DNA from 3 places in the Brevibacillus sp. B_LB10_24 genome. Region 2 is predicted to be linked to each of the others. Evidence: riboswitches for the same ligand, from Rfam matches in the RefSeq annotation. Region 2 holds a riboswitch; each other region holds the start of a gene.
The links. A riboswitch is a leader RNA that binds a small molecule or an ion and turns the genes downstream of it on or off. The one in region 2 is predicted to bind S-adenosylmethionine.
Positions count from the first base shown of each region.

Region 1: another riboswitch for S-adenosylmethionine. It lies ahead of metX (homoserine O-acetyltransferase MetX); the one in region 2 lies ahead of metH (methionine synthase).
Region 3: another riboswitch for S-adenosylmethionine. It lies ahead of ACI7RC_RS17520 (homocysteine synthase); the one in region 2 lies ahead of metH (methionine synthase).

Region 1 is NZ_JBJQOQ010000006.1:5,351-16,002, forward strand. Features, by position in the region: gene sdhA (succinate dehydrogenase flavoprotein subunit) at 1-1,656, opposite strand, end outside; gene ACI7RC_RS07665 (succinate dehydrogenase cytochrome b558 subunit) at 1,675-2,289, opposite strand; gene ACI7RC_RS07670 (DUF2507 domain-containing protein) at 2,766-3,242, shown strand; gene metX (homoserine O-acetyltransferase MetX) at 3,309-4,373, opposite strand; SAM riboswitch class I at 4,461-4,570, opposite strand; gene ACI7RC_RS07680 (aspartate kinase) at 4,683-5,924, opposite strand; lysine riboswitch at 6,106-6,297, opposite strand; gene uvrC (excinuclease ABC subunit UvrC) at 6,392-8,167, opposite strand; gene ACI7RC_RS07690 (YxiJ family protein) at 8,320-8,691, opposite strand; partial or broken gene ACI7RC_RS07695 (TraB/GumN family protein) at 8,780-8,875, opposite strand; gene ACI7RC_RS07700 (ABC transporter ATP-binding protein) at 8,980-9,696, opposite strand; gene ACI7RC_RS07705 (ABC transporter ATP-binding protein) at 9,680-10,459, opposite strand; gene ACI7RC_RS07710 (branched-chain amino acid ABC transporter permease) at 10,460-10,652, opposite strand, start outside.
Region 2 is NZ_JBJQOQ010000047.1:23,955-34,606, reverse strand. Features, by position in the region: gene ACI7RC_RS25835 (deoxyribonuclease IV) at 1-584, shown strand, start outside; gene ACI7RC_RS25830 (hypothetical protein) at 646-1,032, shown strand; gene ACI7RC_RS25825 (hypothetical protein) at 1,071-1,553, opposite strand; gene ACI7RC_RS25820 (YjcZ family sporulation protein) at 1,826-1,921, opposite strand; SAM riboswitch class I at 2,101-2,199, shown strand; gene metH (methionine synthase) at 2,281-5,742, shown strand; gene ACI7RC_RS25810 (bifunctional homocysteine S-methyltransferase/methylenetetrahydrofolate reductase) at 5,788-7,665, shown strand; gene ACI7RC_RS25805 (NAD(P)H-hydrate dehydratase) at 7,710-9,245, shown strand; gene ACI7RC_RS25800 (hypothetical protein) at 9,254-9,544, opposite strand; gene ACI7RC_RS25795 (carboxypeptidase M32) at 10,147-10,652, opposite strand, start outside.
Region 3 is NZ_JBJQOQ010000020.1:25,983-36,634, reverse strand. Features, by position in the region: gene ACI7RC_RS17530 (TasA family protein) at 1-272, shown strand, start outside; gene ACI7RC_RS17525 (hypothetical protein) at 362-1,153, shown strand; gene ACI7RC_RS17520 (homocysteine synthase) at 1,211-2,497, opposite strand; SAM riboswitch class I at 2,588-2,696, opposite strand; gene ACI7RC_RS17515 (cytochrome ubiquinol oxidase subunit I) at 2,899-4,236, shown strand; gene ACI7RC_RS17510 (cytochrome d ubiquinol oxidase subunit II) at 4,253-5,260, shown strand; gene ACI7RC_RS17505 (rhodanese-like domain-containing protein) at 5,343-5,654, shown strand; gene ACI7RC_RS17500 (YheC/YheD family endospore coat-associated protein) at 5,834-6,892, shown strand; gene ACI7RC_RS17495 (chromate transporter) at 6,937-8,142, opposite strand; gene ACI7RC_RS17490 (YmaF family protein) at 8,237-8,578, opposite strand; gene ACI7RC_RS17485 (phosphate ABC transporter substrate-binding protein) at 8,777-9,715, shown strand; gene pstC (phosphate ABC transporter permease subunit PstC) at 9,952-10,652, shown strand, end outside.

The sequences.
Region 1 (10,652 bases), on a different contig from region 2:
TTTGGCCATCGTGGTCTTCAGGAAATCCTTGTCGTTTCTCTCCGGGAAGTCCGGCTTGTAGTGGGCACCGCGGCTTTCGTTGCGCTGCAGGGCACCCAAGGTAATCACCCGGGCCAATACCAGCATGTTCCAGAGGTGGCGGGTGAAGGACGCGCCGGCGTTGCTCCAGCGCTGCGTATCATTGATGTTGATCTTCTTGTAGCGCTCCATCAATTCCTGAATTTTTTCATCCGTCTTTTGCAGGCGATCGTTGTAGCGAACGACTGTTACGTTGTCCGTCATCCACTCGCCCAGCTCACGGTGAATCACATACGCGTTTTCCGTTCCGTCCATTTTCAGGATGTTCTCGTACTTATCCTGATGCTTTTTGGTATAGCTGTCCAAAACGCTGCTGGAAAGATCGCTGGAGGATTTATTTAAACCGTTGATGTACTCAATCGCCTTCGGTCCTGCAACCATGCCGCCGAAAATGGCGGAGAGCAGCGAGTTGGCACCGAGACGGTTGGCGCCGTGCTGCGAGTAGTCACACTCGCCTGCGGCGAACAGTCCTGGGATGTTGGTCATTTGGTTGTAGTCGACCCACATGCCGCCCATCGAGTAGTGGACAGCCGGGAAGATCTTCATCGGAACCTTCCGCGGGTCATCCCCGACGAATTTCTCGTAGATCTCAATGATCCCGCCGAGTTTTACGTCCAGTTCTTTTGGATCCTTGTGTGACAAGTCCAAGTATACCACGTTTTCGCCGTTGATCCCCAATTTCATGTCAACGCAGACGTGGAAAATTTCCCTCGTCGCGATGTCGCGGGGTACCAGGTTGCCATACGCCGGATATTTTTCTTCCAGGAAATACCAAGGCTTTCCGTCTTTGTACGTCCAGATCCGTCCGCCTTCACCGCGGGCAGACTCGGACATCAGGCGCAGCTTGTCATCCCCCGGAATCGCCGTCGGGTGAATCTGGATAAACTCGCCGTTCGCGTAGATAACCCCTTGCTGGTACAGTTCGGAAGCAGCCGTACCCGTATTGATAATCGAGTTGGTCGTCTTGCCGAAGATGATCCCCGGTCCGCCGGTCGCCATGATGACGGCGTCGGAAGCAAACGACTTGATTTCGCCGGAACGCTGATTTTGCGCGGTAATTCCCCGGCAGACGCCAGCGTCATCCAGGACGGCCCCCAGGAAGTCCCAGTATTCGTACTTGGTGACGAGGCCTTCCGTCTCAAAGCGGCGCACCTGTTCATCCAGCGCGTACAGAAGCTGCTGGCCGGTCGTCGCCCCGGCGAACGCCGTGCGGTGGTGCTTCGTTCCTCCGAAGCGGCGGAAGTCAAGCAGCCCTTCAGGTGTCCGGTTAAACATGACGCCCATCCGGTCCAGCATGTAGATAATCCCCGGTGCGGCATCACACATCGCTTTTACCGGAGGCTGATTGGCGAGAAAGTCCCCGCCGTAAATCGTATCGTCAAAGTGTTCCCAGGTCGAGTCGCCTTCCCCTTTGGTATTGACGGCGCCGTTGATCCCGCCCTGTGCGCAAACGGAGTGCGAACGCTTAACCGGAACAAGGGAGAACAGTTCTACGGGAACTCCATGTTCTGCTGCCTTGATTGTCGCCATCAGGCCGGCCAATCCGCCGCCGACGACGATTAGTTTGCCTTTTGCCATCATTTCTTCCCCCTGTCTCTATTGAATAAATGCTGCCACTGCCCGCAGGCCAACGAAGGATACCAGAACGAAAACGATCATCGTAAAGTAAGTGGCAATTCGCTGTGAGCGCGGCCCGATGGTAATTCCCCAGTGTACGAGGAACGACCAGATTCCGTTGGAAAGGTGGAAGACAGCGGCGAGCACGCCAAGTACGTAGAAGACGACCATGACCGGATTGCTCAGGATATTCGCCATCATGTCGTAGTTTAATTCCACGTTGCCAAGGGCGATTTGAATCCGAGTCTCCCAAACGTGCCACGCAACGAATATAAGGGTAAACACCCCGGTAATGCGCTGCCACATGAACATCTGGTTGCGGAAATAACCGTAATTTCTTACGTTGTTCTTCGATTGGAACGCGTAGTACAAACCGTAAATCGCATGGAACAGAAGCGGAAGATAAATAAAAAGGAATTCAGCAAACAGCAAAAACGGAATGCTTTCCATCGTTCCCGCTGCTCGATTGAACGCTTCGGCTCCTTTCGTCGCCTGGTAGTTGACCGTTAAATGAACCAGCAAAAATGCACCTACTGGAAATAAGCCTAATAATGAATGCAGCCTATGGTTAAAAAATTGACGGCTGTTCGCCATGCTGGGCCCCCCTTGTGATCAGTCCTCGCTTATTTCTTTGAAAAACGTAACCATCAAACCCTAACCTCTTCTCCACTATCCTGTCCCATTGATAGTCCGGTTAGACTCATTCTTTCACTACCGCCAAGTAAACTATTCATCGCCATCCCCCCCTCGCCGGACAGGCTTTATGTAAACGATTTCTGATCCGGACGGTGAAGCTTGTCCGAATTTGTCAAATTGTAGAGAATAGGCGTTTGGTATCTGACCACAACCATTTTACCCCTGTCTCTACAGAGCGTCAAGCGATTGATGAACTGAATTCATCTTTAGAATAAACGCAGTCAGACAGAAAAAATAAGCCGACAGCGGCACGGTACATCAAAAGCTTGCCGCGGGCTTTTGGACAGCTCTGTAACTTGGCGGGTCAAACCTGTCATGTCCGCATTCTCCGGCTCATATTGTAGTAACAATCCCAACAAAAAGGAGCCGAAACGATGCGCCAAACGATCGATCCGCTTGCTACCCTCCTCGCCCCTGACGTAATCGCCCGTGCGGAGCAAATGAATATGCCCTACCTTGGCTATCATTTTTTGCGTGAGACGATGACGCAAAAGCTGCTGGGTGAAAGCGAACCGCCAATCCTCTACTGGTTGGGCAAAGACATCGGCAGTGAATTTGGGTTAAAATCCGCCGCTGACTTGCCCATGCTGTTCATCCGGCTTGGGCTCGGAAAGCTTGATCTGGTGGAGGAAACCTCTGACTACTGTCAATTTTCCCTCACCCATCTGCTCTACGACCACCTTCCCGGCAGCCGGCTGAAACATTCCCTTTCCTTCGAGTGCGGGATCATCGCCGGAGCAATGGGCCGCTGCTTGAAGAAAAAGGTGCGGGCAGAGCTTGTCATAAGTCCCATTGTACCCGGCAAACAGCGCCTTGTCACCATCCATGTCTATTCGGAGGACAAGCACTAGGCAAAACGAGGACTCCGCCTGCATTCCGGCGGAGCCTTTTTGCTTGCTGCCGATCCCAGCCTGCTTTCATCTGTCGAAGTAAGGCTTGATAATCCTCCCCATCTTCTGAAATTCAACCAGAAACCCGTCGTGGCCGTATTTGGATTCCATCAGGTAGAAGTCGATTTTCTTCCCCAGGCGTTCCATCAGATCTGCCATATCTCGCTGATGCGAGTCAGGGTAGAGCAGGTCGCTGTCAATGGCGATACTGACTACCTTCGCCCGGACACGGGAGAGCGCCTGTTCGATGCCTCCCCGGTTTACCCCGATGTCGTGCGTATCCATCGCCTTGAGCAGGGTGAGATAGCTGTTGGCGTCAAAGCGGTCTACCAGCTTTTCGCCCTGATAGCGCAAATAGCTTTCGATTTGAAACATCGTCTGGGACGGATCGGAATCATTGGTCGCCTGCAGGCTTCGCCCGAACCGCTCCTCGAACAGCTCCGCCGTGCGGTAGGTGATCATCCCGATCATTCTCGCTACCGAAAGCCCCCGCCTCGGTCCGGCCGCAGGGTAGTAATCGCCGCCCTGCCACTCGGGATCAGATTGGATCGCCTGACGGGCCGCGTCATTATAGGCGATGGCGATCGCCGAAAACCGCGAACAGGTGGCAATCGGAAGGGCCAGCTGCATCATCTCCGGGTACTCGGTCATCCACTCGTACACCTGCATCCCGCCGACAGATCCGCCGATGACCGCATAGAGCTGTTCGACACCGAGGACCTCCAGCAGCCGGCGCTGCACCCGGACCATGTCGCGAATCGTGATGAACGGAAATCGCGAGCCATAGGGCTTGCCGTCTTCGGGACACAAGCTGGCCGGTCCCGTCGTGCCGTAGCAGCCGCCAAGTACATTGCTGCAGATCACGTAATACTTGTTGGTGTCGATCGGCATGCCTGGACCGATCAACCCCTCCCACCACCCGGCGCGCTGTTCGTCTCCAGCTACGTAGACATCTCCGGTCAGCGCATGGCAGACCACCACGGCGTTGTTCGCCTCGCGGTCATATGTCCCATACGCCTGATACCCTACTTCTACCTGCCGAATACATTCTCCTGATTCGAGAACCACATCCCCGATTGCCACACGTTTCACTTGCGCTTCCCCCTTGCCGATTAAAAGAAAAAACAAACCCCCTCTTCTTTGGAGAAGAGGGGGTGCAACAGACATCCCGGTCACCCACTCTTATCTCTCAAGTGCACGCTGTTACACTTGTAGGATTTAGCACCTCTCCGCTCTTGCGGGGTTGCCGGGTTTCATCGGGCCAGTCCCTCCACCACTCTTGATAAGAGTCTTTTGTGAAATTGTCAAACTACACCAAACCATAGCCATTTTAAAAACTTTTCTTAATCATACGCCGGGAGTCTTTTCCTGTCAACCGCCAAACGGAGATTTTGGGGCTCCTCAGATGCCGTGAACGACCGCTTCCTCTGCCACGTCAAGCCCGAACGCCGTATGCAGGGTGCGCACGGCCAGGCTGGTCTGCTCGGCGGGAATGACGCAGGATACCTTGATGTCGGAAGTAGAGACCATCTTGATCGAGATGTCCTGCTCCGCAAGCTGTTGGAACATTTCGGCGGCGACGCCCGGATTGGTGATCATCCCTGCGCCGACGATCGAGACCTTGGCCAAGCCCGATTCGTGCTCCACCTTGTCAAAGCCGAGTGCTTCCTGAAAAGCGGCCAGCGTTCCGAGTGTCCTATCCAGATCATCCGAAGAAACGGTGAAGGAAATATTGGTGACGGCGGCATCGTACGAGCTTTGAATGATAATGTCGACGTTGATTTGGGCACCCGCCAAGGTGTTGAACAGCCGCGACAACGTCCCAACTCGAGCCGGCATTCCTACGACGGTAATCTTGGCGATATCTTCATCGTGGGCAACACCGCTTACTACTCTTCCTGTTTCCATATCGGCAGCCTCCTCTACGCAAGTTCCTTCTTCTGGTGAAAAGCTTGATCTGACCACTAATTTCACCTTGTATTTTTTCGCCGCTTCCACGGATCTGGGATGAAGCACCCCGGCACCGAGGATCGCCAGCTCCAGCATTTCATCGTACGAGATGCTGTCCAATTTTTGCGCCATCGGAACGACGCGCGGGTCGGCGGTGTATACACCGGATACATCGGTAAAAATTTCACATTTATCCGCCCGCAAGCTCCCGGCCAGCGCCACGGCAGTCGTGTCTGATCCGCCGCGTCCCAATGTCGTGATTTCGCCTTTTTCGCTGATCCCCTGAAAACCGGCGACGATGACAATGCGTCCCCGCTGCAGCTCCGAACGTATCCGGGCGGGGTCCACTTCCTGAATTCGGGCTTTTCCGTGCACGGATTCCGTGGCGATGCCCGCCTGCCAGCCGGTCAAAGAGACCGCCTCATATCCTTTTTGCTGCAGGGCCATGGCCAGCAGTGCGATGGAAACCTGTTCGCCCGTCGTAAGCAGCATATCCATTTCCCGCGCTGACGGATTGGGTGAGATCTGTCTCGCCATCTCGATCAAAACGTCTGTCGACTTCCCCATGGCCGAAACGACCACCACCATGTCGTTGCCCGCGTTTTTATACTCAATAATCCGGTCTGCGACCCGCATGATGCGTTCGACAGTCCCCACCGAGGTGCCGCCGTACTTTTGCACAATCAAACCCATTCTGGCTTCTCTCTCCTTCTCTCTTGGATCCGATACGTAAATCAAGTGGGTAAACGTCTTATTGTCAGAAATGATTTAAAAAAGGCAACGACGAGGATGTAACCTGCCGCTGCCACGTGTGGACATACCGGTTCCTCCTTCCCTACTCCGAGCAGCAGTCAGTATCAAACAGACTCCTGTTCAGTGAGTTAGCTCTCCATCCGGGTGATAGGCAATCACGCGGATGACAGTCCTGCGCTTGTTCAACGCAGACCCAGCACGGCAGATGTCGAGCAAATCGGCCGCACTTCGGCGAATGCCCCTTTCCCGCTCCCGTCGTCGATGCCCGCATCTCGAAGAGGGTACTCATGGCCTTCGCGCCTCTAGCTCACTTCTGCGATTCGGTTGGGAGCTTTAACTCTCCAAACGAGGGAAGTGAGTTCTAGTTATTCATTTGAAAGGGATTATACCACGTAAACAAGCGGCGTTCAATTCATTTTGCGCAGATACTTGATGATTTCACGCGCCAATTTGTCACCGAATCCCAATTGCCGATACTCCTCTACACTCGCCTGACGCATCCGTTCGATCGACCCGAAGTGTTGAAACAGCAGCTTTCGTCTCCGTTCGCCAACGCCTGGAATCTCGTCGAGCTGTGAGCTGAGCAGCGACTTGCTGCGGGCACTCCGGTGGAAGGTGATCGCAAAACGGTGCACCTCGTCCTGAATGCGCTGCAGCAGGTAAAACTCGTAACTGTCCCGTTTCAGCTCGACAGGCGCGGGCGGGTCGCCAAACAACAGCTCCGCGGTTTTATGTTTCTCGTCCTTGGCCAGTCCGCACACCGGAATGTACAGCCCCAGCTCGTCCTGGAGCACTTCCATCGCCGCGCTGATCTGCCCCTTGCCGCCGTCGATGACGATCAGATCGGGCAAATCCTGGTTCTCTCTCAGGAGCCGAGTGTAGCGGCGGCGGATCACTTCACGCATCGAACCGTAATCGTCCGGTCCGGTTACCGTTTTGATCTTGAACTTGCGGTATTCTTTCTTGTCCGGACGGCCGTCGGTAAAGACGACCATCGCCGAAACAGGCTCCACGCCCTGAATGTTCGAGTTGTCGAACGCTTCGATGCGATGGGGCACGCTGATACCCAGTATGTGGCCGAGGTTGTGCACGGCCTGGACAGTCCGCGCTTCATCCTTGGACATCAGCGAGAATTTTTCTTCCAAGGAGAGTCTCGCGTTTTCGCAGGCCATCTGCACCAGCTCGTGCTTTTTGCCCCGCTTCGGCGTCAGCACTTTGACCCCCAGCCACTCTGCCAGCAGCTCCGGCTCGCTTTCCTGCGGCAGGAGAATCTCTTTTGGCAGGGCCTGTTGTTTATCGTAGTAGAATTGGGTCACGTACGACATGAAATCCTCTGTCTCGTCCGCGTAAAAAGGAAAGGCCGCCGACTCCCGCTCGATCATTTTTCCCTGGCGCATGTAAAACACCTGGACGCACATCCAGCCTTTGTCCGTCGCAAAGCCGATAATATCCCGGTCTACCGTGTCTATCAGGGTGATCTTCTGTTTCTCCATCACCGCTTCGATATTGTGAATTTGGTCGCGCAGCTCCTTGGCCCGCTCGTACTCCATATTCTCGGCCGCCTGCATCATCTTTTCCGTCAGTTCCGCCTTCATCGCCTCATGGCCGCCGTCGAGAAACTTGGCGATTTCAAGGGCGATCCGCTGATTCTCCTCTTGGTCCACCTCGTAGACGCAAGGAGCCAAACACTGGCCCATGTGGTAGTACAGGCACACCTGTTTGGGCAGGGTCTTGCACTTGCGCAGCGGGTAGAGACGGTCGAGCAGTTTTTTCACCTCGTTTGCCGCCCCGGCGTTCGGGTACGGTCCGAAGTACTTCGCCTTGTCTTTCTTCACCTTGCGGGTGATCTCCAGCCGCGGATGCGTGTCATTGGTAATCTTGATGTACGGATAGGTCTTGTCGTCCTTCAGCATGACATTGTAACGCGGATTGTGCTGCTTGATCAGGTTGCACTCCAGGATCAGCGCCTCGATCGGGGAGGAGACGACGATGTATTCAAAGTCGGCGATCTCGCTCACCAGAAGCTGCGTCTTGCCGTCATGGCTGCCCGTAAAGTAAGAGCGAACGCGGTTTTTCAGGACTTTTGCCTTGCCGACGTAGATGATTTCGCCCTGCTTGTTTTTCATCAGGTAACAGCCCGGTTTGTCAGGCAGCACGGCCAGTTTGTCTTTTATCGTGCTCACGTAAGCTCCCCCCTTTCATAGGCCGTAACGTAATTTTGCTCTACTCTCCATAGTAGCACAAACGTTCCGGTCATTTCATGGGGAAAATGAAGAAAAACCGTCAGAGCAAAGGCTTGACGATCTTTCGTTTGTGCAACAGGCAGGTAAAAAAACTATGTAGACAGAAGGATAACCAACAGCTTTCTTGCTTCTTCAAAGCTTTTATATTCCTTTTGGAAATATTTGTAGTTCACTGTTTTCCCTTCCAAAAATTTGTACTGGATGAATAAATCAAAGAACGAAAACTGCAGCATTTCAACTTGACGTTTCGGTATTTGACTTGTCTTGCCAGCTAAAACATAACTTAGACTTCCAGCGATATTCATGCCGTAAGAATGAAAATCACCAGTGAAATCATTCTCTTCATCTGACAGTTTTAAGAACTCCGAGTGAAAATCTTCTTGTATTTTATCTGTATCTTCGTGAGGAAATGGAAGATAAAGGTCAGATTCCAAATCCTTCAATTTTTTCAATATATTGTACATTATCGAAACCTCCTCAAAAACGCCACCCAAGTGGGTATTCCGAGCGGAAGTACTTCAACGGGATGACTGGCCCTCTAGCCCATAAAAGTTATTGTACAAACTCCACGTTGTAGCCCTTGTCCCTCAACTGGTCGATGATCATGCCCTCCAATGCGAAATGACCGGCACCCACAACAACGAAGGAGGTATGCTTGCCCTCTTTTTGCTATAGCGTATGTTTCCTAAATTTTATAAAGAAAAAAACTGCCAACGGCATGTATTTTGGCAGTTTCCACTCACTTGCTTCTTTTATGCGTGCTTTTTTCCGCCCAAATAGGCTTCGGTCACTTTTTCGTCGTTCAACAGCGATTTGCCGTCCCCTTCATAGACGATCCGGCCCGCTTCCAGGACGTAGCCGTAGTCGGCGATCTTCAGGACCTGTTTGACGTTCTGCTCGACGATCAGGATCGTTGTGCCTTCGCGGTTGATCTCCTTGATCGTGCGAAAGATCTCGGAGACGACGATTGGCGCCAGTCCCATTGAAGGCTCGTCGAGCAGCAGCAGCTTAGGGCGGGACATCAGCGCCCGGGCGATCGCCAGCATCTGCTGCTGGCCGCCGGACATGGTGCCGCCCAGCTGGTCGATCCGCTCGCGCAGGATCGGAAACCAGGTCATCATCTTTTCCAGGTCTTGTTTGACCCCGGCCGGGTCTTTTCGCTGATAGGCGCCCATCTCCAGATTCTCCAGAACAGTCATCTGGCCGAGGATCGCCCGGCCTTCCGGCACCAGCGCGAGGCCGGCCTGTACCAGGCGGTAAGGCTTCCAGCCGTCTACCCGTTTTCCCTCAAAGGTAATCGTTCCTTTTTCCGGTTTGAGCAGTCCGGCGATCGTTTTCATCGTCGTCGTCTTGCCCGCCCCGTTGGCTCCGATCAGGCCGACTATTTTTCCCTCGGGGACGTCGATCGAGATATCGCGGATCGCTTTGATCTGTCCGTAGGAAGTGCTCACATCACGCATGCTCAGCATCTTGCTCATCCTCCTTCCCCAGGTAAGCTTCGATGACGTCCGGATGATTTTGCACGTGGTCAGGCGCTCCCTCGGCGATCTTGACGCCGAAGTTGATGCAGACCACCTTGTCGCACAGGTTCATTACCAGGCCCATATCGTGTTCGACCAACAGGACCGTAATGCCCATGTCGCGGATCTTACTTACGAGCTCCATCAGGTCTTTCGTCTCACTCTCGATCATCCCGGCCGCCGGCTCGTCCAGCAGCAGCAATTTCGGCTCCGTCGCCAAAGCGCGGGCGATTTCCAGGCGGCGCTGCTGACCGTAGGCCAGCGTGTCGGAACGCACGTCGGCGATGTGGGAGAGACCGACAAATTCCAGCAGCTCCTCTGCCTTTTTCTGGACTTCCCGCTCTTCCCGCCGCTGCCCCGGCAGCCGCAGCAAGGAGTTCCAAAAGCCTGCGTGCGTGCGGGTGTGGCAGCCGACTTTCACGTTGTCGGTCGCGTTCATATGCCCAAACAGGCGAATATTCTGGAAGGTGCGGGCGATGCCCAGTTCGGTGATTTTATGCGGAGGGACCCCGTTTAAGGAGCGGCCGGCAAACGAGATCGTCCCCTGCGTAGGCGGGAAAATTCCGGTCACCATGTTGAAAATCGTCGTCTTGCCGGCGCCGTTGGGACCGATCAGGCCGACGATCTCCCCTTCGTTCACCGTAAAGTTCACATCGCGAAGTGCCGTGATCCCGCCAAAGCTCTTGCCGATATTGGTTAGTTCAAGCAACACTTACGCCACCTCTTTCGTCTGTTGTTCCTGCTGTTTGGCCCGGCGTTTGCCAAACAGTTTTTTGAAGGTGTCGGCAGCGATGAGTCCGTGCGGCCGAAACGCCATGACCAGGACCATGATGACGCCGTACAGCATCATTTTATAATCGGCCAAACCGCGCAGCACCTCGGGCAAAGCGGTCAGAATGACAGCT
Region 2 (10,652 bases):
CGCTGCTGAACGATCTGGAGATCGCAGATGCCTGCGGATCCGTGGGGATCGTCGTCCACTTCGGCCAGTACAAGGGGGCCAGCACAGATCCGCTCTACGGCTACCAACGGATGATCGGCATGCTAAACGAGGTCCTGGGCAGGTGGGAGGGCCAAGCCCTGGTCCTGCTGGAGAACAACGCGGGGCAGGGTGGGCGGATGGGGACGACCCTGGAAGAGTTGACCGAAGTGCGCAGCCTGCTGGCCCATCCGGAAAAAATCGGCTTTTGCCTCGATACCTGCCATGCCTTTGCCAGCGGCATGTGGACGGGCGGAAATTGGCCGCAAGTGGCTGAGAAAGCGAGGGGCATGGGCTACCTGTCGCATTTGCGGGCCGTGCATCTCAACGATTCCCGCTACCCGTCCGCATCGCGCCGCGACCGCCATGCCAACATCGGGCAAGGCGAGATCGGGGCTGAATCGTTGGTGGAACTTTTGCAAACCCCGGAAGTAGATGAACTTCCCGTCATCCTGGAAACGCCGACTCCCGCATCGGGATCTCACCGGGAAGAGATCGCCTTGGTAAACCGTTTGCTCGATCGCTAGTTCGATCGCTGGTATCTTTGCCCTGCTTCGTGCTAAAGTAAGGTGTGGAGGCGATAGCAAAGTGAAGCGATTGGTAAAAGTGACAATCCGGGATTTTTCCGCGATTGCCGAAAACCTGAATGAACCGGGCGAACTGGCCCTCTATGAGTCGGCGAACGGACGTACATACGAAGCCGAGATTGAGCCGGATGGCTATGCGGTTGTCGACGTGACCGATGAAGATTACATCGAACTGGCTCCCGGCGAATACCAGATCATGATCGAAGAGTGGACGGCGGCAGGAAAGCTGGGTGAGCTCACCCTCGAAACCAAATCCGACCCTGAGAACGACATGAACCTGCTTTACCGCGGGGTGGACGCCGACGGCCGCGAGGTGCAACAAGCCCAGTCGCTGCCCAAGCAGGTAGTATCGCAGCTGGCCAAAACCTGGTTTGGCAGCGGAAAGTAAAAACAGCAGCAGGTATCGCACCTGCTGCTGTTTTCCTTTCAACATGACGGCTTCTTGCGCTGTGCTTCCAGCTCGTCGAACAGTTTTCTGGTCAGGGCCTCCTTGTCTGAGGAGTGCTCCCATTCCGATTTAAAGCGGCGCAGCGATTCCAGCAGAGATTGCTCTTCCTCGGCAACGGCAAATGACTCGAAGTTCTCCTTCGGGTCGAACCACATCAGCCGATCGTCGAGCCCGCTGCGAAGATACGTTTCCTTCCAGTGGTCCGGAAACGAATAAGGCTGCTCGGCGAGGACGATCCCCAGCACGTCGTCTGATTGGAGCGGGAGAAAGTAATCGTACTGGTCTTTGTAACCGCCTTCGGACAAGCGGAGTATCTCCAGCGTATAATGCAGGTAATGCTGTCCAGTTTCTTTGTCTTTGACAATCTGGTACCGTTCAAAATCGTTTTCTTTCAGCTTGTTTACCGTGTCCAGCTTGGCCATAAATGCATCTCTCGGAAAAAATTGGGCATGCTCGTTCATCCGTGTAACCCCTTTGTCATTCATCGTACGGTTTAGCTTCATGGTAGCAAAAAGCGGTGCTGCTGACAAATCGAAAAGGCAGTGAACTCGTTCAGCTTCGCTGAACATCGGGGAATCAGATGGGGACTCTACCCCACCTGATTCAAGGCCCACCTATAGAGGTGGGGGTCTTAACCCAATAAATCGATATCGAATAAACTCGGGGAACTGCAGTCCCAAACAAAAAGAGCCGCGGCAATGACCGGGCTCTTCTGGCATTTGTTTGATACCGATTAGTTGTCTGTGCTTCCCACGATTACGAGTAGAATAAACAGCACCAGCACGACGGCGAAATTTTCGAAAAACCCTCCACAGAACGATGTGCTCATTTCTTGTTCCTCCTCCTTTCGATTATGCTCTAGTGTATACACTTTTGACTAGTTTGTTGTGGGCAGGTATCTTGGTGCCCGGCAAAATGGGCTGATCACCATTCAGCCTGAAGACCGCTCATTGACGAAGCAGCAAGCAAATGCTAATATATAATGAATAAAAAATTGCATGACAAGTACTCTTATCAAGAGAGGTGGAGGGACTGGCCCTGTGAAGCCTCGGCAACCGGTATCTGGTGCCAATTCCAGCAAAGCGCGCTCGCTTTGACAGATAAGAGAGGAGCATAGTCATTTTGTGCGCAATCCTCTTCTTATATGCCGGGAAGAGGTATTTTTATGTCAGAAAGAGGTTATTTACGATGAGCAAACCGAGTTTTCAAGAGCAACTGTGTCGTAAAATTCTCATATTGGACGGCGCGATGGGAACGATGCTGCAGCAGGCAGACCTGACAGCAAAAGACTTTGGCGGCGAGGAGTATGAAGGCTGCAACGAAATCCTCAACCTCACCCGGCCGGATGTGATTCGCTCTATACACGAAAAGTACCTGGAAGCGGGAGCCGACATCATTGAGACCAATACATTCGGGGCGACTACGGTGGTGCTAGCCGAGTACGACCTGCAGGAGAAGGACGAAGAAATCAACATAGAGGCTGCCCGGATCGCCCGTGCTGCGGCGGATGCGGCATCCACTCCCGAGTGGCCGCGCTATGTAGCCGGATCGATGGGTCCGACGACCAAGACGCTGTCACTGACGGGCGGGGTTACGTTTGAAGGGCTGGTAGAGACCTACTACCGCCAGGCCAAGGCCTTAATGATCGGCGGAGTGGATGTGCTGCTCTTGGAGACGTCGCAGGATACGCTGAATGTGAAAGCTGGAGGGATTGGTATCCGCCAGGCCTTTTCCGAGCTGGGACGGGAAGTGCCCGTGATGATCTCAGGCACGATCGAGCCGATGGGCACCACCCTGGCGGGCCAAAATATCGAAGCGTTCTACGTTTCCATCGAACATCTAAAGCCGGTGTCGGTCGGTTTAAACTGCGCGACCGGACCGGAGTTCATGCGCGACCATCTGCGGACCTTGGCCGACCTGTCCGGGTGCGGTGTAAGCTGCTACCCCAATGCCGGCTTGCCGGATGAAAACGGACACTACCATGAATCGCCGCAATCCCTGGCTGCGAAGATGGCCGCTTTTGCCGAAAGAGGATGGCTCAACATCGCCGGAGGCTGCTGTGGAACGACGCCGGAACACATCAAGGCGATGGCGGAGGCGCTCAGCGGCTACGAACCTCGTCCCTTGGAATCCAAGCCGCTTGCCGCGGTGTCGGGGATCGATGTCGTCTACGTGGAGGAGGACAACCGGCCGCTTTTGGTCGGCGAGCGGACAAACGTCATCGGTTCGAAAAAGTTCCGTGATCTGATCGCCGCCGGACAGTATGAGGAAGCGTCCGATGTCGCCCGCGCCCAGGTCAAGCGGGGGGCCCACGTCATCGACGTCTGCCTGGCCGACCCGGACCGGGACGAACTGAAGGATATGGAGAACTTTCTCGGCTATGTGGTGAAAAAGGTAAAAGCTCCGCTGATGATCGACTCGACCGATGCTGAAGTGCTGGAATTGGGGTTGAAATTCTCGCAGGGCAAGGCGATCATCAACTCGATCAACCTGGAGGACGGATTAAAGCGCTTTGAAGAAGTAGTGCCGCTCATCCATCGCTACGGCGCGGCGGTCGTCGTGGGGACGATCGAGGAGTCCGGGATGGCGGTCACTCGCGAACGCAAGCTGGAAGTGGCGAAGCGCTCCTACGATCTCTTGGTCAACCAGTTCGGGGTGAAGCCGCAGGACATCATTTTTGACCCGCTGGTCTTCCCGGTCGGGACAGGGGATGAACAGTACATCGGATCGGCGTTGGAAACCGTCGAGGGAATCCGCCTGATCAAGCAGGAGATGCCGGAGTGCAAGACGATTCTCGGCGTCAGCAACGTCTCGTTTGGTTTGCCGCCGGCAGGTCGGGAAGTGCTGAATGCGGTCTTCCTGTACCATACGACCCTGGCCGGCCTGGATTATGCGATCGTCAATACGGAGAAGCTGGAACGCTACGCTTCGATTCCGCAGGAGGAGCGGGAGCTGGCGGAAGCGCTGCTGTTCAGAACCAATGACGAGACGCTGGCGGCCTTTACGGATTTTTACCGCCAGAAGAAAGTAGTCGTAAAAAAAGAGGCTTCGACGCTGACCCTGGAGGAGCGATTGGCCAATTACGTCGTGGAAGGCTCGAAAGAGGGCCTGATCCCCGACCTGGAGGAAGCGCTGAAGAAATACGCTCCGCTCGATATCATCAACGGGCCGATGATGGCGGGAATGGAAGAGGTCGGAAGGCTGTTTAACGCTAATCAGCTGATCGTCGCGGAAGTCCTCCAAAGTGCCGAAGTCATGAAGGCGGCAGTGGCGTTTCTCGAACCGCTGATGGAGAAGACGGAATCGGCCACCAAAGGAAAGGTCCTGCTCGCTACCGTGAAGGGGGACGTCCATGACATCGGCAAAAATCTGGTTGAAATCATCCTCTCCAACAACGGGTACAACGTGGTGAACTTAGGCATCAAGGTACCGCCGGAACAGTTGATCGCCGCTTGCCGGAGCGAAAAACCGGATATTGTCGGATTGTCGGGCTTGCTTGTCAAGTCGGCGCAGCAGATGGTGGTGACGGCCCAGGACATGCGTTCGGCGGGCATCGATGTGCCGCTGCTGGTGGGGGGAGCTGCGCTGACGCGTAAATTCACCCAAAACCGGATTGCGGCCGAATACGACGGGCTGGTGCTGTATGCCAAGGATGCCATGGACGGTCTCGACCTGGCCAACAAACTGCAGGATCCGTCGGCTGTAGAGGCGATCCGTGAAGAACAGTCAAAAGCCAAGGAAGCAGCTGCGGCGGCTGCCGCAACAAGCGAGCAGGCACCAGCGGGATCAGGCAAATCAGGCGTGAAGCGATCCGCGGTCAGTCGAACCGCCCCGATTTTCGTACCGCAGGATTTGAAAAGGCACGTTTTGCGCGACTATCCGATCAGCCATCTGCAGCCGTATATCAACCTGCGGATGCTGCTCGGTAAGCATCTGGGCGTTCGCGGCAATGTCGACAAGCTGTTGGCTGAAGGAGACGAGAAAACCGTTCAATTATACGGCGTCGTGGAAGAACTGCTGCGCGAAGCGCGTGAGGAAGGCTTGATCCGGGCCCATGGCATGTATCAGTTTTTCCCGGCGCAAGCCGACGGCGACGATATTCTCGTCTACGATCCTGCCGATCAGACCCGGCTGGTGGAACGCTTCACCTTCCCGCGGCAGCCGGAAGAGCCGCATCTCTGCCTGTCCGATTTTCTCCGTCCCGTCGAAAGCGGCGAGATGGATTACGTTGGGTTCCTGGCTGTCACCTGCGGACACAACATTCGCGAACAGTCGACCAAGTGGAAGGAGAGCGGCGATTACCTGCGGTCACACGCGCTGCAGTCGGTCGCCCTGGAGACGGCAGAAGCCTTTGCCGAGCGGGTTCACCAGTTGATGCGGGACGTCTGGGGCTTCCCTGACCCGGCAGAAATGACGATGGCTGAGCGCCTTGGGGCGCGGTATCAAGGAATCCGCGTTTCGTTTGGCTACCCGGCCTGCCCGAGTTTGGAAGATCAGGAGAAGCTGTTCCGTTTGCTGCGTCCGGAAGATGTCGGCATTCATTTGACAGAGGGCTTTATGATGGAACCGGAAGCATCCGTATCGGCCATGGTGTTCGCTCACCCTGAAGCTCGTTACTTTAACGCCGGACCGTCCGTCTTTGAGGTGTGAGTATAAGGAAGTACGGAAACGAAGAAGTGAGAGAAGGGACGTATTATGGGGAGTAAACGAGATTTAAAGGGGTATCTGACCGAACATCTGCTGATCGGAGACGGCGCGATGGCTACCCAGCTTTACCAGCTGGGTGTGCCGATCCGCACCAGCTATGAAGAGCTTTGTTTGTCCAATCCCAAGCTGGTGAAAGATGTACACAGCGCCTACTACGAGGCGGGTGCACGGCTGCTGGAGACCAATACCTTCGGGGCCAATCGCGACAGCCTCTCCCGCTACGGCCTGGAAAACCGGGTGGCCCGGATCAATCGGGCGGCGGTGCAAATCGCCAGGGAGGCAGCTGGGGATGACGCCTTTGTCGTCGGAAGCATAGGCTCGATCATCGCCGGGCGGGTGCGGATGCCGCAGATGGAAGGCTTTCGCGACTTGTTTGAAGAACAGGCGATCGCTCTGCTCCACGAAGGGGTGGACGGGATATTGCTGGAGACCTTCCTCGACCTGGAGGAGCTGCTGCTGGCCCTGGAAGTCATCCGCCCGCTGACGAACGTGCCGATCCTAGCGCAGCTGGCGACGATGGAAGTGGGGCGTACGAGAGATGGCTATACGCTCGGCGAGGCCTTCCGCCAGCTTCAGCAGGCAGGAGCAGATACCGTCGGACTGAACTGCCGGTTAGGTCCGGCCGAGATCATCCGCTCGTTTGAAAGCTGTGTCGTACCGGATGGCGTACTGCTCTCCGCCTTTCCCAATGCGGGACGGCTCGGAATGGCGGACGGCTCCTACGCGTTCAAGTCGACGCCGGAGTACTTTGCGGAAAGCGCGGCTCGCCTGCGCGAGCTCGGCGTTCGCTTGATCGGGGGATGCTGCGGCACCACTCCGGCCCACGTCCGGGCGATCACCGAGGCACTGGCCGATCTGCCGCCGCTGCCGCGGGTCAATCCGCAGGCAGGGCAGAACGAACGGCAAGCAGCGGCGCTCTACAGCGTCAAGCAGAGACAGCTGCCGACGATCGTGGAGCAGGTAAAAGAGCGGCATACGATCATCGTGGAGTTTGACCCGCCCAAGGATCTGGACGCAGACCAATTTCTCCACGGCTGCTGCGAACTGCACAATGCGGGAGCCGATGCGATCACCTTGGCGGACAACTCATTGGCGAATGTGCGGATGAGCAATATGGCCCTGGGCGCGATGATGAGACACCGGTTCGGCATCGACCCGCTCTTGCACATCGCCTGCCGCGACCGCAATCTGATCGGCCAGCAGTCCCATCTGATGGGCCTGCATGCACTGGGCATCGATCAGGTGCTGGTCATCACGGGCGACCCGTCCAAGTTTGGCGACCTGCCGGGAGCCAGTTCCGTATTTGACGTGACTTCGTTTGATTTGATCCGCATGATCAAACAGCTGAACGAGGGTTTCTCTTTCTCCGGCAGGCCTTTGAAGCAAAAGGCGCAGTTCGTCGTCGGAGCCGCCTTTAATCCGCACGTCCGGAAGATCGAAGCAGCGGTGCAGCGTCTGGAGAAAAAGGTGGAAGCAGGGGCCGACTTCATTATGACCCAGCCCGTCTACGATGCGGAAACGATCGAGCTGATCTACAACGCGACGAAGCATATCGACATCCCGATCTTTATCGGCATCATGCCGCTCACAGGCTGGCGCAACGCGCAGTTCCTGCACAACGAAGTCCCGGGGATCAAGCTGTCCCAGGCGGCGCTTGAGCGGATGAAGGAGCTGCAGGGCGAGGAAGGACGCCGCGAGGGTACGGCAATGGCAAAAGAACTGCTTGATACGGCGATGAAATACTTCCAGGGCATCTACCTGATCACGCCGTTTTCCTACTACCAGATGACGGTCGAGCTGACAAAATACGTCCTGGATCGTTCCAACGGGCAGGGCGATACCGCAAGGCAAGTGGCAGGCACGTAAGCCTGCCTTTTCTTGACCTCCTTTTGGAAGGGAGTTGTTTTCAGGTGTACGTATTGACTGCCGAAGAAATGCGAAAGCTGGATGAACACACGATCAAAGCGATTGGGCTGCCTGCCATCGTACTGATGGAAAACGCCGGGGCCGCGGTAGCCCGTGAAGTGGAGCGGTTTTCCCGCGAATCGGGGCTGGCTCGTCCAGGCCGTTCGGCCCGCTGGGCGGTCCTCGCCGGGAAGGGAAACAACGGCGGAGACGGCCTGGTTGCGGCCAGACACCTGATCGAGAGCGGCATGGAAGCGACGGTGATCTACGCCGTATCGCCTGAACAGTTGAGCGGTGATGCCGGCTTTCAGCGCGATTTGGCGTCCCGGCTTGGCGTGCCAACACAGACGTATGGCCGTGCACCGATTGATTGGCACTCGTACGACGGAATCGTTGACGCCCTGATCGGAACAGGATCGAAAGGGGCGCCCCGCGGATCGTATGCCGAACTGATTCGGGCAGCGAATGAGAGCGGGCTGCCGATCATCTCCGTCGACATTCCCAGCGGGCTTGACCCGGATACAGGCCGGGTGCACGACCCTTGTATCCGCGCAGCCCGTACTGTGGCGCTCGCCTTCCTCAAACGAGGATTGGTGCAGCAGCCCGGAGCAGAGACTGCCGGACAGGTCGCGGTAGGGCAGATCGGGATTTGGCCTGATCTTGCCCGACAGTTTGGCATTCATACCTATTTGCTGGGAGAGCGGCTGTTTCGGGAGGAATTCGGCCTGGATCCGGCGCTGCCGAGGAAGCCGGACAGTCACAAGGGCACCTTTGGCCATCTGCTGGTCTGTGCCGGGAGCCGGCAGATGAGCGGAGCCGGCCTGCTCTGCAGCAAAGCGGCGCTGCGGGCAGGCTCCGGGCTGGTCACCTGGGCGGTGCCGGATGAATTGCTTCCCGCTCTGATCGGGCGGGTCCCCGAGGTGATGCTGTCAGGCATCCCGGGAACGGGACACGACCTGCAAAATGTCCAGTCCCTGCTGCAGTTGTTTACTGACCGGGATGCGGCAGTAATCGGTCCCGGACTGGGCCGCTTTTCCGGAGATGCTAAGTGGCTGCGCCTGCTCTGGGAGAAGAGCGATTGCCCGCTTGTGCTCGATGCGGACGCGTTAAACATGCTCGCCGACGCCGACTTTGCCGCTTGGCCAAGGAGGGGGGGCGAGGTGATCCTCACCCCTCATCCTGGGGAGATGTCCAGGCTGGCCGGGGCGACCACAGCGGAAGTGCAGCAAAACCGGATCGAGGTGGCCAAAAGCTATGCCCTTCGCCATCATGTGGTTGTCGTGTTGAAGGGAGCCGGGACGGTGGTGGCTGCACCTGATGGAGCGGTCTATATCAATCCGACGGGCAATCCCGGCATGGCTACTGCGGGAAGTGGGGACGTGTTGGCCGGTGTGATCGGAAGTTTGGCGGCACAGGGCTTTCAGGCGAGCCTGGCCGCTTGTCTGGGTGTCTGGCTTCACGGTGCGGCCGGTGACAGAGCGGCGGCAAAACGGCATGACCAGGGTTCGCTTATAGCGGGGGATATCATCGAAGAGTTGTAGGCCATCATTTAAGCTTCGGGCAGCTGGGGCCGTTGAGCTGTATTTTCTGCTATCTGTGCCAGAAGCGCTGATTGCTGGGCCATCACTTGCTGGATTTGGGAGAGGGCGGCTCCTTGCTGTTGCAGAGTCTGCAGCAGCTCATCCAAGATTAGTTCGGTACGCGCCTGATTCGCTTGCATCTCTTGCCTAATGCTGGTGGTTTGTGCCACCAGGTCTCGGTGCATGGCCTCCGTTTCCCTGACCTGCCGCCTCTGCTGGCGAACCATTTGACCTAAGAGAACACGAGTTGATTTAGCCAATCTCTATACCTCCTTCTATTCTTTTGGAAGCATTTTCGAAGAAAACAGGTGGCCCTCTAAGCGCAGAGAGTCACCTTTCGTTGTGTTAACCTCCTGCGTTCGAAGATCGGGACATTTCGGCTAAATGATTGGCAAGCAGGCAGGTTTGTGCTGGGCCTACTCGACTGCCGATCATAAAAATCGGTTGCACGGAAATGCGCTGCCGACTCCGCGAACAACCCGGATAGTTCTTAGCCGCACGCCGGCCCTGGCAACACGTCTAAACACAATCGCGACGATATCCGTACTTAGGGGAGCCCAATCAGTCACCTCGCTTTCTAAAAGTGTTCATATAAAAGATGCGAAGGGAAAAGAAACGGAAACGGATAGAAATCCAGGTGACACAAAAACGCTTCAGATAACCATCTGATAGGGTCGTATGTGGTTCGCGCCGCCGACGTGCAGCCTCACAAGAAGTTAGAATGGTAGAGGGAGACTATCACACGCAGGGAAACTACTTTGAATGGAGAGGGTGACGGAGAAGTAGAGGTGAGTATCACTTTTACAAAAACACCAAGGCAAGCCTCAAGTAACAAGGCTTGCCTTTTCAGCTGGCAGATTGCCTATAGTTGATATACTTGTTTTTCCTTTTCTTCCAGGTATTGAACGAGATAGTCGGCGTTCATCGCTTCGCCGGTGATGTCGTGCACTAACTCCGAAGGGCTCTTCATTTTGCCCCACTGATGGATATTCTCCTTCAGCCAGGTGCGGATCGGTGTGAACTCGCCGCCCGCGATCAGCTCGTCGAAGCCGCTGATTTGCTGTCTCATCGCGTGGGCAAATTGCGCAGCGTAGACGTTGCCCAGCGTATAGGTGGGGAAGTAGCCGAAGCTGCCGCCCGACCAGTGAACGTCCTGCAAGACCCCGTCTGCGTCGTTTGGCGGTACCACGCCGAGGTATTCCTTCATCTTTTCGTTCCAGATGCGAGGCAGGTCGCCGACCTCCATCGTCTGGTTGATCAAGCCTTTTTCGATCTCGTAGCGGATCATGATGTGCAAGTTGTATGTAACTTCATCTGCCTCAATGCGAATGAGCGATGGCTGAACGTAGTTGACGGCGCGGTAGAAGT
Region 3 (10,652 bases), on a different contig from region 2:
AATCACATCAAATCAAAGATGCGGAGGGGAACGTTACTACTACGCTGGATGGATATATGATCGGCAATATCCCTGTCAGCAGCACCCGGAATGTGACATATAAGATCGTGTTCCGCGACAACGGTGAAGACCAAAACTACTTGCAAGGAGCCCAGGCACCTTTCGACGTGAAATTCACCGCCGTGCAAGAAGACGGCACGTTGTATAACAAAGACAACCTGTCGAACGGCACCCCCGGCAGCGGTGGCGGCAACTGGGAGCCGACTAACTAAAAAAAGAAGAGTATAGGGGCGGAGGGATTTTCCTCCGCCTTCCTGTCAATGCTGGATGAAAGGCACATCCGGAATGCGAGGGAGAAGTCATGAAATGGGATGGTTTGCTGATCGCTATTTGTTTATGTTGTATGGCAGCCGTTTATTTGCCATTCGGGGAGACAAGCGCGACACCTGCGGAATACCGGATAGACATTTCAACGAATCCGGGGAACGGCTTTTTAAGCGTAAAGGATCTAAAACCCGGGGACAGTGTAAAGTCAACCATTCATGTGAACAACGACAGCAATACGGAATTTGCCTATACGGTAACCGCTAACTGGGAAAATGGTTCAAAGGCGCTTTATAACCTGTTGCAGTTGACGATAGCTGATCAGTCCGGCATACGTTATCAAGGATTATTGACAGATTTGAAACAGCTGCCAATTGGTGAAATTGACGTGTTTAAAAGCGATTCACTCGTTTTCACTGCCACACTTCCTGCCGAGATGGGAAATGAATATCAAGGGCTAATGACAAAGGCAGCGTTGGTTTTTCAGGCTGAACCATTATTGCCGAAAGAGAACCTGTTCTTGCCGCCGTTTGGAAACGATCAGTTTAGTCACCAACAGGGTTCGACCACACCAATTTCTTTTTCTGTGAACGGAACCAACATCATGTTAAAGGTAACAGGACCTGCGGAGGGAGAACAGACGCAAACATATCTCTTTCAGTTAAACGATGGAACGCTGAAAAAGGAAGGGAATTACTACAAGGCAGAATTTAGCGGTTCATATCCGGCGGGAGAGTATGCAGCGGTCATCTATGATGGGGACAGGGTTCTGGGTAAAAAAACTTTTCGAGTGGCGGCAAAGGGGAGCCGCTCGAACACAGGAAAGTGAAAACAGTCCGTTTAACCATTGTCGGTTAGACGGACTGTTTTTACGAGTAAGCGTTCTTTACCTTACTGCCGTCTTCAAAGCCTGATCCAGATCAGCCAGGATGTCCTCAATCGCCTCTGTGCCGATCGACAAGCGGATCATCTCGGGCAATACTCCGGATTGGCGCTGTTCTTCTTCCGTGAGCTGTTGATGGGTAGTGCTGGCCGGATGGATGATTAGCGACTTGGAATCACCGACGTTGGCCAGGTGGGAGAACAGCTTGACAGATTCGATCAGCTTGCTGCCCTGGGCAACTCCGCCCTTGATCCCGAACGTCAGGATGGCTCCTTGTCCTTTCGGCAGGTATTTCCTCGCCAGTTGATGCTGTGAGTCTGTCTCCAGACCAGGGTAATTCACCCAGCTGACCAGCGGGTGGTCGGAGAGGAACTTGGCTACCGCCAGCGCGTTTTGGCTGTGCCGCTCCATCCGCAGGTGCAGGGTTTCCAGACCTTGCAGGAACAGGAAGGAGTTGAACGGCGAAAGCGTTGCGCCAATGTCGCGCTGAAGCTGGACGCGGGCTTTGATGATGTAGGCCAGATTGCCGACTGCTTCCGTATAGACGACGCCGTGATAGCTTGGGTCGGGAGTGGTCAAGCCGGGAAACTTTCCGTTATTCCAATCAAACTTGCCGGAGTCGACGATGATGCCTCCGATGGATGTGCCGTGTCCGCCGATAAACTTTGTCGTGGAATGGACGACGATGTCAGCGCCGTGTTCAAATGGCCGGCAGAGGATCGGAGAAGCAAATGTGTTGTCGACGATCAGCGGGATTCCGTGCTCGTGGGCGATCTTGGCGATGGCTTCCAGATCAGCGACGTCGATCCGGGGGTTGCCGATCGTTTCGCAGAACAGGGCTTTGGTTTTCTCGTTGATCTTGGCCCGGAAGTTCTCAGGGTTGGATTGATCGACAAAGTGGAATTTTACCCCCATCTTCGGCAGCGTGTGGGCAAACAGGTTGTAAGTTCCGCCGTATAAGCTGCTGGATGAAACGATCTCGTCGCCTGCCCCGGCGATGTTGAGGATCGAAAACGTGATGGCAGCCTGGCCGGAAGCGGTAGCCAGCGCTCCCACGCCCCCTTCGAGCAGGGCGACACGCTTTTCAAACACATCTTGTGTCGGATTCATGATGCGTGTGTAGATGTTGCCAAACTCTTTTAAAGCGAACAGGTTGGCGGCATGCTCCGCATCGCGAAATACGTATGATGAGGTCTGATAGATAGGGACAGCCAGCGAACCGGTAGTAGGATCGGCCTCTTGTCCGCCGTGCAGGGCGATAGTTTCCAATTTCCACTCTTGATCAGCCATTTTGCATCTCTCCTGTTTTCACTATTTTTAAAGGAAGAAGAAAAGCCTTCTTCTGAGGGGAAGAAGGCTCGTTACACAATTGTGTCACCGGTTTCATCTCTCAGAATCAGCAGATTCTGCAGGAATTAGCACCTTGCACATTATCTGTGCCGGTTGCCGGGTTTCATCGGGCCAGTCCCTCCACCTCTCTTGATGAGGATATGTAGTTGTTTCTCGTATTGTAAAAGATAGAAGAGATAATTGTCAACCAGTTTCGAAAACTTTTTCGCAGACGAACGGTGTTGCAAATCTGTAATGAATTCGCCGTCCGTTGTTCACAACCTCTTCCATTCGCTGCCACATTTTGGCGTAAAGTAATAGTAAGGGCAACAATGATCTGCCTGCGGAAGGGAGAGACAGATATGGAACTGGATAATACCATGCTCGCCCGTATCCTGACGTCGTTAACACTGGGCTTTCACATCATCTTTGCTGCTTTAGGGGTGGGCATTCCCGTCGCCATCTCGATTGCGGAATGGATTGGCATCCGCAAGAAAAATCCGCTTTACCTGGTCATGGCCAAGCGTTGGCTGAGAGGCTTTACCGTCACCGTGGCGGTCGGAGTCGTGACAGGTACCTGCATCGGGCTGCAGCTCAGCTTGTTGTGGCCAAGCTTTATGAAGATAGCAGGCGAGGCGATTTCCCTGCCGTTGTTTTTAGAGACATTTGCCTTCTTTTTTGAAGCGATTTTTTTAGGGATTTATCTCTACACCTGGGATCGGTTTAAGAACCCGTACGTACACTGGCTCTTCTCTATCCCGGTGATCATCGGTTCTACGGCGTCCGCCTTTTTCATCATGACGGTAAACGCCTTTATGAATGCACCGCAAGGCTTTACGCTGGCCGACGGGAAGATCGTCGACATCCAGCCGCTCGTCGCGATGTTTAACCCGGCGACGCCTTCGAAAGCGGGGCACATGATTCTGTCCGCCTACGCCGCGTCCGCCTTTGCCTTGGCAGCCATTGCCGCCTATTCGTTGCTCAAAAGGGGGAGAGATCACGAGTACTACCGCAAATCGCTTCATTTTACGGTGGTGCTGGCCTTGATCTTCTCTGTCGGAACAGCGGTCTGGGGTGATATCGCCGGGAAGTACCTGGCCAAACACCAGCCGGAAAAACTGGCGGCAGCCGAATGGCATTTTGAAACCAAGCCGAATGCTGAGCTGATCTTTGGCGGTATGCTGGATAAAGAGACGAATGAAGTGAAGTATGCGATCAAGCTTCCCTATGCGCTGAGCATTCTGGCAACAGGGAATCCGACAGGGGAAGTGAAGGGGCTGAATGAAATTCCCGAGGAGTTGAGACCCCCGCTGTTTATTCACTACCTGTTTGATGGAATGGTGGCGATTGGCGGTTACCTGGTCATCGTCCCTCTGCTGTACATCTTTCTGCGCTGGAGAAAGAAGCCAAGCGCCGTTTCGCGGCCGATGCTGTGGGCGATTCTGCTTGGGGCACCGCTCTCTTTTCTGGCGATTGAGCTCGGCTGGATCTTTTCCGAAATCGGCCGGCAGCCGTGGATCCTGTACGGCTATATGAAGACACAGCACGCCGCGACGACAGCGGACAACGTCGGCGAGATGCTGGTCCTGTTCGGCTGCTTGTACCTCTTCTTAGGGATTGTCTGTACATTAGTCTTGCGGAGAATGTTTAAAAAGAACCCGGTCGAACACGACCTGGCCAGAGCACAAGAGAGGAATTGAAAGGAGGAGAAGCAACATGCTGGAAATGCTGGGAATTACCGTGCTGTGGACCTTTTTGTACGGCTATATCATCGTCGCGTCCATCGATTTTGGCGCCGGCTTCTTCTCCTTTTACAGCAAAATGCGCCGGCAGGATCACCTCATCAATGGGGTGATCGAACGCTATCTGTCGCCCGTATGGGAAGTGACCAATGTCTTTTTGATCTTTTTCGTGGTCGGCTTGATCGGTTTTTTTCCTGATACCGCCTACTACTACGGTACGGCACTCCTGGTGCCGGGGAGCATCGCGCTCGTCCTGATTTCGCTGCGCGGATCGTTTTACGCCTTTGCCCACTATGGAGCGCGGGAGAACACGGTGTACCAGTTTGTCTACGGCGTGACAGGGCTGTTGATTCCCGCCTCGCTGGCAACGATATTGACGATCTCTGAAGGCGGGTTTATTTCGGTCGAGGGGGAGCGCATCACCCTGCTGATGGATAAACTGCTGGCCAGTCCTTATTCCTGGGCGGTCGTGATTCTGGCGCTGGTCAGCGTGTTGTTTATCAGCGCCAGCTTCCTGACCTGCTACGCCGATAAAGCCAGGGATGCCGCCGCGGCGAAGCTGCTCAGGTCGTTTGCGATCGGTTGGAGCCTGCCGACCATTTTTGCCAGCTTTCTCGTCTTTTTCTCGATCAGAACGCATAACCCGGAGCACTTTGACAACATGCTGGACATGAGCTGGATGTTTTTGCTGTCGCTCGGCTGCTTTCTGATTGCGCTGGCGCTGCTTTTGAAAAAGCGGTATTACGGGTGGGCGTTTGTGTTTGTCATGCTGCAGTTCGCCTTCGCCTTCTTCGGCTACGGCGCTTCCCATCTGCCTTACCTGTTGTACCCGTACATTACGATCTCGGACAGCGTCACCAGTCCGCAGATGGGATTGGCGCTGGTGATCGGGTTTGTCGCCGGTTTGTGTCTGCTGGTTCCGTCCTTGATTCTGCTAATGCGCCTGTTCCTGTTTGACTCCAAGTACGTGCAAGGAAAGTAAAGGCCCATTGGCGCGCGGCTGAAGGTTTATGTTAAGATAAATGCATGGAAACAGCTACGCAGCGTACAGGAGGGCGAAAACGGTGGAAACCGAGGTTAAAGAGATTCTCCCTGAGGAATTGATCAAGCGGCTGGAGCAAGGGGAAAAAATTCAGGTCATCGACGTTCGCGAGCAGCATGAATGGGACGATGGACACATTCCCCAAGCGATTCACATACCGCTCGGGACCCTTCCCGAAAAACTGCCGGCGCTTGATAAGGAGACGCCGATCGTGATGGTCTGCCGCAGCGGCGCACGCAGCTGGCGGGCGACGGAATTCGCACAGTATTACGGCTACAAGGTAGAAAACATGGCTGGCGGCATGCTGGCGTGGCCGGGTGAAGTGATCTCATAAGGGGAAAAACAGCGAGGGGCAAATGCCTCAAGCTGTTTTTTTGTGTGTTCCAATGAATTGGCGGGTCTTTGTAGGCGGGATCTATGGATATCTGCGGATATCTCCTGTTGGTTGGCTACGCTTTCCATGGCGGCGAATAGTTTGAGGATAGCCACCATTTTTTAGAGCGGGTGATCAAGATGGGGAACATGCTTGGGATTATGACGCATCGCGTAACGAAGCCGGAGCGGTTTGAACCCTTCTTTCACGTAGCAGCGCAGGAGGGGTTTGGTGGGATTATTGTCTTTACGCCGCATGACGCGGATCTGCAGAAGGAAACGATAGCAGGCTGGATCCGCGACAAGGGCCGCTGGAAGAGGAAAGATGTGCCGTTTCCTCTCATTTCCCATGACGTGGGATACTATCGCAAGCCGGAAACGATTCAAAAAGTAAAAGCTTTAAAGCGTCAAGAAAAGATGCCATTTATTGGATATGGGCTGGGCAGCAAGTGGAGCATTCACAAGGCGCTGCTCAACATTCCCGTGTTGCAGCCCCATTTGCCTGAGACTGTGCGATATCGGGAAAAAACGGATGTGGTCAACATGCTCAAAAAGCACGAAACAGTCATGCTGAAGCCGCTCAACGGGCTAGGCGGAGAGGGAATCTATCGGCTGAGCAGCGGGGGAGACGGATACCTATTGGAGGGGGGCGGGGAGCCGATGCGCCGCTGCACCCGACGAGCGATCGGTAAGGCGCTCCATGCCATATGCCGCAATGGAAAGTACATCGTTCAACAGTGGCTGGACATTCGCAGCCAGGAAGGGCGTGTCTACGATATTCGCTCGTTGATGCAGAAAGGCCGGCAGGGAGAGTGGCAGCTTATGGGTTTCTGCGTACGAGAAGGCGGGGCCGGAAAATTTACATCTAATCTCTCTGGCGGGGGAAGCGCTCATCAGGTGTTTCCCTATCTGGAAAAAAACTATGGTCCTGAGCGGGCCGGGGAGATTGAACAAAAGCTGCGGGAGATTTCCAGCCGGGTCTGTACGGGATTGGAGGAAGTAAAGTGTAAAAGACTGGTGGAGCTCGGTTTGGACCTGGGAGTAGACAGGGACGGGCACATTTGGATCATCGAGGTAAATATCAAGCCGGGAAAGACGCAGGGCAGGGATATCTATCAGTTGAAAACGGCAGAAGACAGGATCCGGCTTCCGATTCAATTTGCCAGCGGCTTGATCAAGGGCTTGCCAGCCGGCAGATAGGGGTGCGAGACCGTCGCACCCCACACTTTTGTCAGCACGCGGGATTACCACAACAGTCCGCCGCCTAAGGCACCCGCTGCTACGACAACCCACGGGGGCGTCTTCCAGAACACCAGCAATACAAACAGAACAGATGAAAAAGCAAAGTCGGACGGCGCGAGTATGGAAGTGGTCCAAAGCGGTTGATACAAAGCGGCCAGCAGGATGCCGACGACGGCTGCGTTGATTCCTGTCATCGCCCCCTGCGCTTTCGGACTGCTGCGCAAGGTGTTCCAGAAGGGAAGCGCCCCGAGAACGAGCAAAAACGCCGGCAAAAAGATGGCTGCTGTGGCCAGCGCAGCGCCAAAGACCCCGCCCCAAACGGCTCCTACATACCCGGCGAAAGTAAACAGAGGCCCAGGGACGGCCTGAGCGGCGCCGTAACCGGCCAAAAAATCCTGTTTGTCCACCCAACCGGCCGGAACGACCTCCCTCTCAAGCAGCGGCAGCACCACATGGCCGCCTCCGAACACCAGTGAACCTGCACGGTAAAAACTGTCTAATACAGCAACCCACTCCAACTGTGTGACCTGACGCAATAGAGGCAAACCGATCAACAAGGCAAAAAACAGCGCCAGACAACCCGCTGCCGTTTTGCGGCTGACGGCTACATGCAGCGATGGAGCGTGCTCGTCGGCGGCACTTCTATACAGCCAAAAACCGAGCACTCCTGCCGCAGCAATGAGTAAGACCTGGCTCACCACCGATTGCCAGATCAACGTAATGGCCGCCGTGACGACGGCGATGCTGGCACGCGTCCGGTCAGCCGCCAGTTTTTGTCCCATTCCCCACACGGCTTGAGCGACAATTGCTACGGCGACAAGCTTTAGTCCGTGAATCCAGCCTGCGCTGCTGATGTCAAACCCATTGATCAACAGGGCAAACAAGGTTAAGGCAATCAAGGAAGGAAGAGTGAAGCCCAGCCATGCTGCAATTCCGCCAAGCACTCCGGCCCGGATGACCCCGATCCCGATGCCCGCCTGGCTGCTTGCCGGCCCCGGCAGAAACTGGCACAGGGCGACGAGGTCTGCGTAACTCCTGTCATCTATCCATTTTCTTTTACGGACGTACTCTTCATAAAAATAGCCAAGATGGGCTGCGGGTCCGCCGAACGAAGTAAGTCCCAGCTTAAACGATACTCGCAGCACCTCCAGTACCCCATACCGCCTGCTCCTTGCTTTGGACGGAGCAGGCTGATCACTTCTTGCCATGCGGCAACTCCCCTTTTTGTACAGACCGATTCCCCTATAACTTCTATAAAAGAGAAAAACGATCCTGTCACGGATCGTTTCATTTCCTATTCATTTAACATTCGATAGCCGGACTTGTTCGTCCTTGGTAGCAGTGCGAGTGGCCTTTGTCGTACGATGTCTCCCCACCAAAATCGTGGTAGTGCGAGCCGTCCGGCAGAGGTATGGCTGGGCCGGTGCAGCCGCGAAAGTGGTGAACGTGCCCGCTGTCATAGGAAGTGGTACCCTCGTAAAAATGAACGTGATCCATTCCCCCGTCGGCAGGGGTAGTGTTACCGCCCATCCAGTGCCGATGCCCGAAATTTACGCTCGTCCGGGCGGCGTAATCGTGGATGTGAACAGGGTTCCGATGATACCAACTGACAAACTCAACCTCGTGTTTGTGTCCTTTGGCCATGCAAATCTCCCCTTTTGCTAGGATGTAATCACTGTCAGCATATACACTGACCGGGAATTCTGACATGGGTGATTGGACTATTGTACTGTCCGAAATCTTAACAATCGCTTAATAATAGCTTAATCCCTGCTTCATGCCCCTGCAGTATGATGATAACCGTAAAGAGAAACAACATTTTGCGAACAGGGGGCTATTTCCTTGAAAAAGCTAGTATCGATTTTTGCAGGAATATTGACGGCGGGATTGCTATTGACGGGCTGCGGCCAAAGCGCTTCGCCGACAACTCAGAGCAGCGACAACAATCAAAATACTCCGCCTGCCGCGACTTCTGAGCAACCTCCGGCAACAACAACAGACAATACACCGATTCTTGCTGTCGGATCTACTGCCATTCAAAAGTTAGTAGAGCAAGGTGCGAAAGACTTCATGGCTAAGAATGCCGGCGTCCAAATCCAGGTGCAAGGCGGAGGAAGCGGAACTGGTCTGAGCCAGGTAGCCACCGGAGCGGCAACGATCGGTAACTCCGACATTTTTGCCGAAGAGAAGGAAGGAGTTCCGGCAGCAGAGCTGAAGGATCACATTGTCAGCGTGGTCGGCATGGCTGCTGTGGCTAATCCGGGAGTGGGTGTTGACAATCTGACCAAACAGCAATTAATCGATATCTTTACAGGAAAGATCACCAACTGGAAGGACGTAGGCGGCGCTGACCAAAAAATTACGCTGGTCAATCGCCCGAAGAGCTCCGGTACGCGAGCTACCTTCGTAAAATTTGCACTTGATGGACATGACGAAGCCGAGGGTATTACAGACGACTCGTCCGGTAACGTTCAAAAAATTATTGCTGAAACACCGGGAGCTGTCGGTTACCTGGCTCTATCTTACCTCAATGATTCCGTAAAAGCCCTGAAGCTCGACGGTGTCGAAGCGAAGCAGGAGACGATCGTAACGAATGAGTATCCTGTCTGGGCGTATGAACACATGTACACCAAAGGGGAACCGACCGGCAATGTCAAAGCGTTTCTCGAGTATATGGTGAGCGATGAAGTACAGAAAGGCGTCGTAACCGAGCTGGGTTTCATCCCCGCTACAGAGATGAAGGTCGTACGTGACGCCAGCGGCAACGTTACGAAAAAATAAGAAACCGGCAATAGCAGTCGTCCGAGAGGGGTATATCTACCCCTCCCTTCTGCTTCCCGTAACTTGATTTTTTATACAGTAGGAATCTATAGCTCCGCCAAAGTTCTGGCGCAGCCAAGTTTTCGAAGAGGAAAGGTAGGTTGGAGATGGAGTATCCAACGATAGAGGGAGCAGTTCTGCCCAAATCGGAACGGTCCCACCGTAAAGGCCAGGAGCATGAGGCTTCCCAATCAGATATGCGGCAAAGACTTTTGACACACAATCGAAAACAACGGATCGAAAATGCCTCTGGCAAATTGATTACGCGGATTTGCGCTGCTTTATTGATTGTCATGACTTTGTCGATTACCTACTTCATTGCTTCAAAGGGGTTAGCTACTTTCTTTGTCAACAAGGTCAGTGTCACTGACTTTTTGCTGGGCCGGCTTTGGGATCCGGAAGGGAAACCAGCGAGCTTTGGCGTCCTGCCATTTCTCATGGGATCGTTCGCGGTAACGGCGTTAGCAGCTTGCATCGCCGCTCCGCTCGGTATCGGAACTGCCATTTACATGACAGAAATCGCTCCGTCTTTCGGCAAAAAAGTGCTAAAGCCCGTCATTGAACTGCTTGTGGGGATTCCGTCCGTGGTCTACGGCTACATCGGTTTGACCCTGCTGGTTCCTCTGCTCCGCGCCCAGTTTGACACGCTGGGATTTAGCCTGCTTGCAGGCGGCATTGTTTTAGCCGTGATGATCTTGCCTACTGTGACAAGTGTCGCTACAGATGCGATTGCGGCTGTTCCGCAGGATGTTCGGAGCGCGTCACTGGCGCTGGGGGCCACCCGTTGGCAAACGATCTGGCACATTGTTTTGCAGAGCGCGCTGCCAGGGTGTCTGACGGCCGTGGTACTAGGTATGGCGCGTGCTTTTGGAGAAGCCTTGGCTGTTCAGATGGTGAT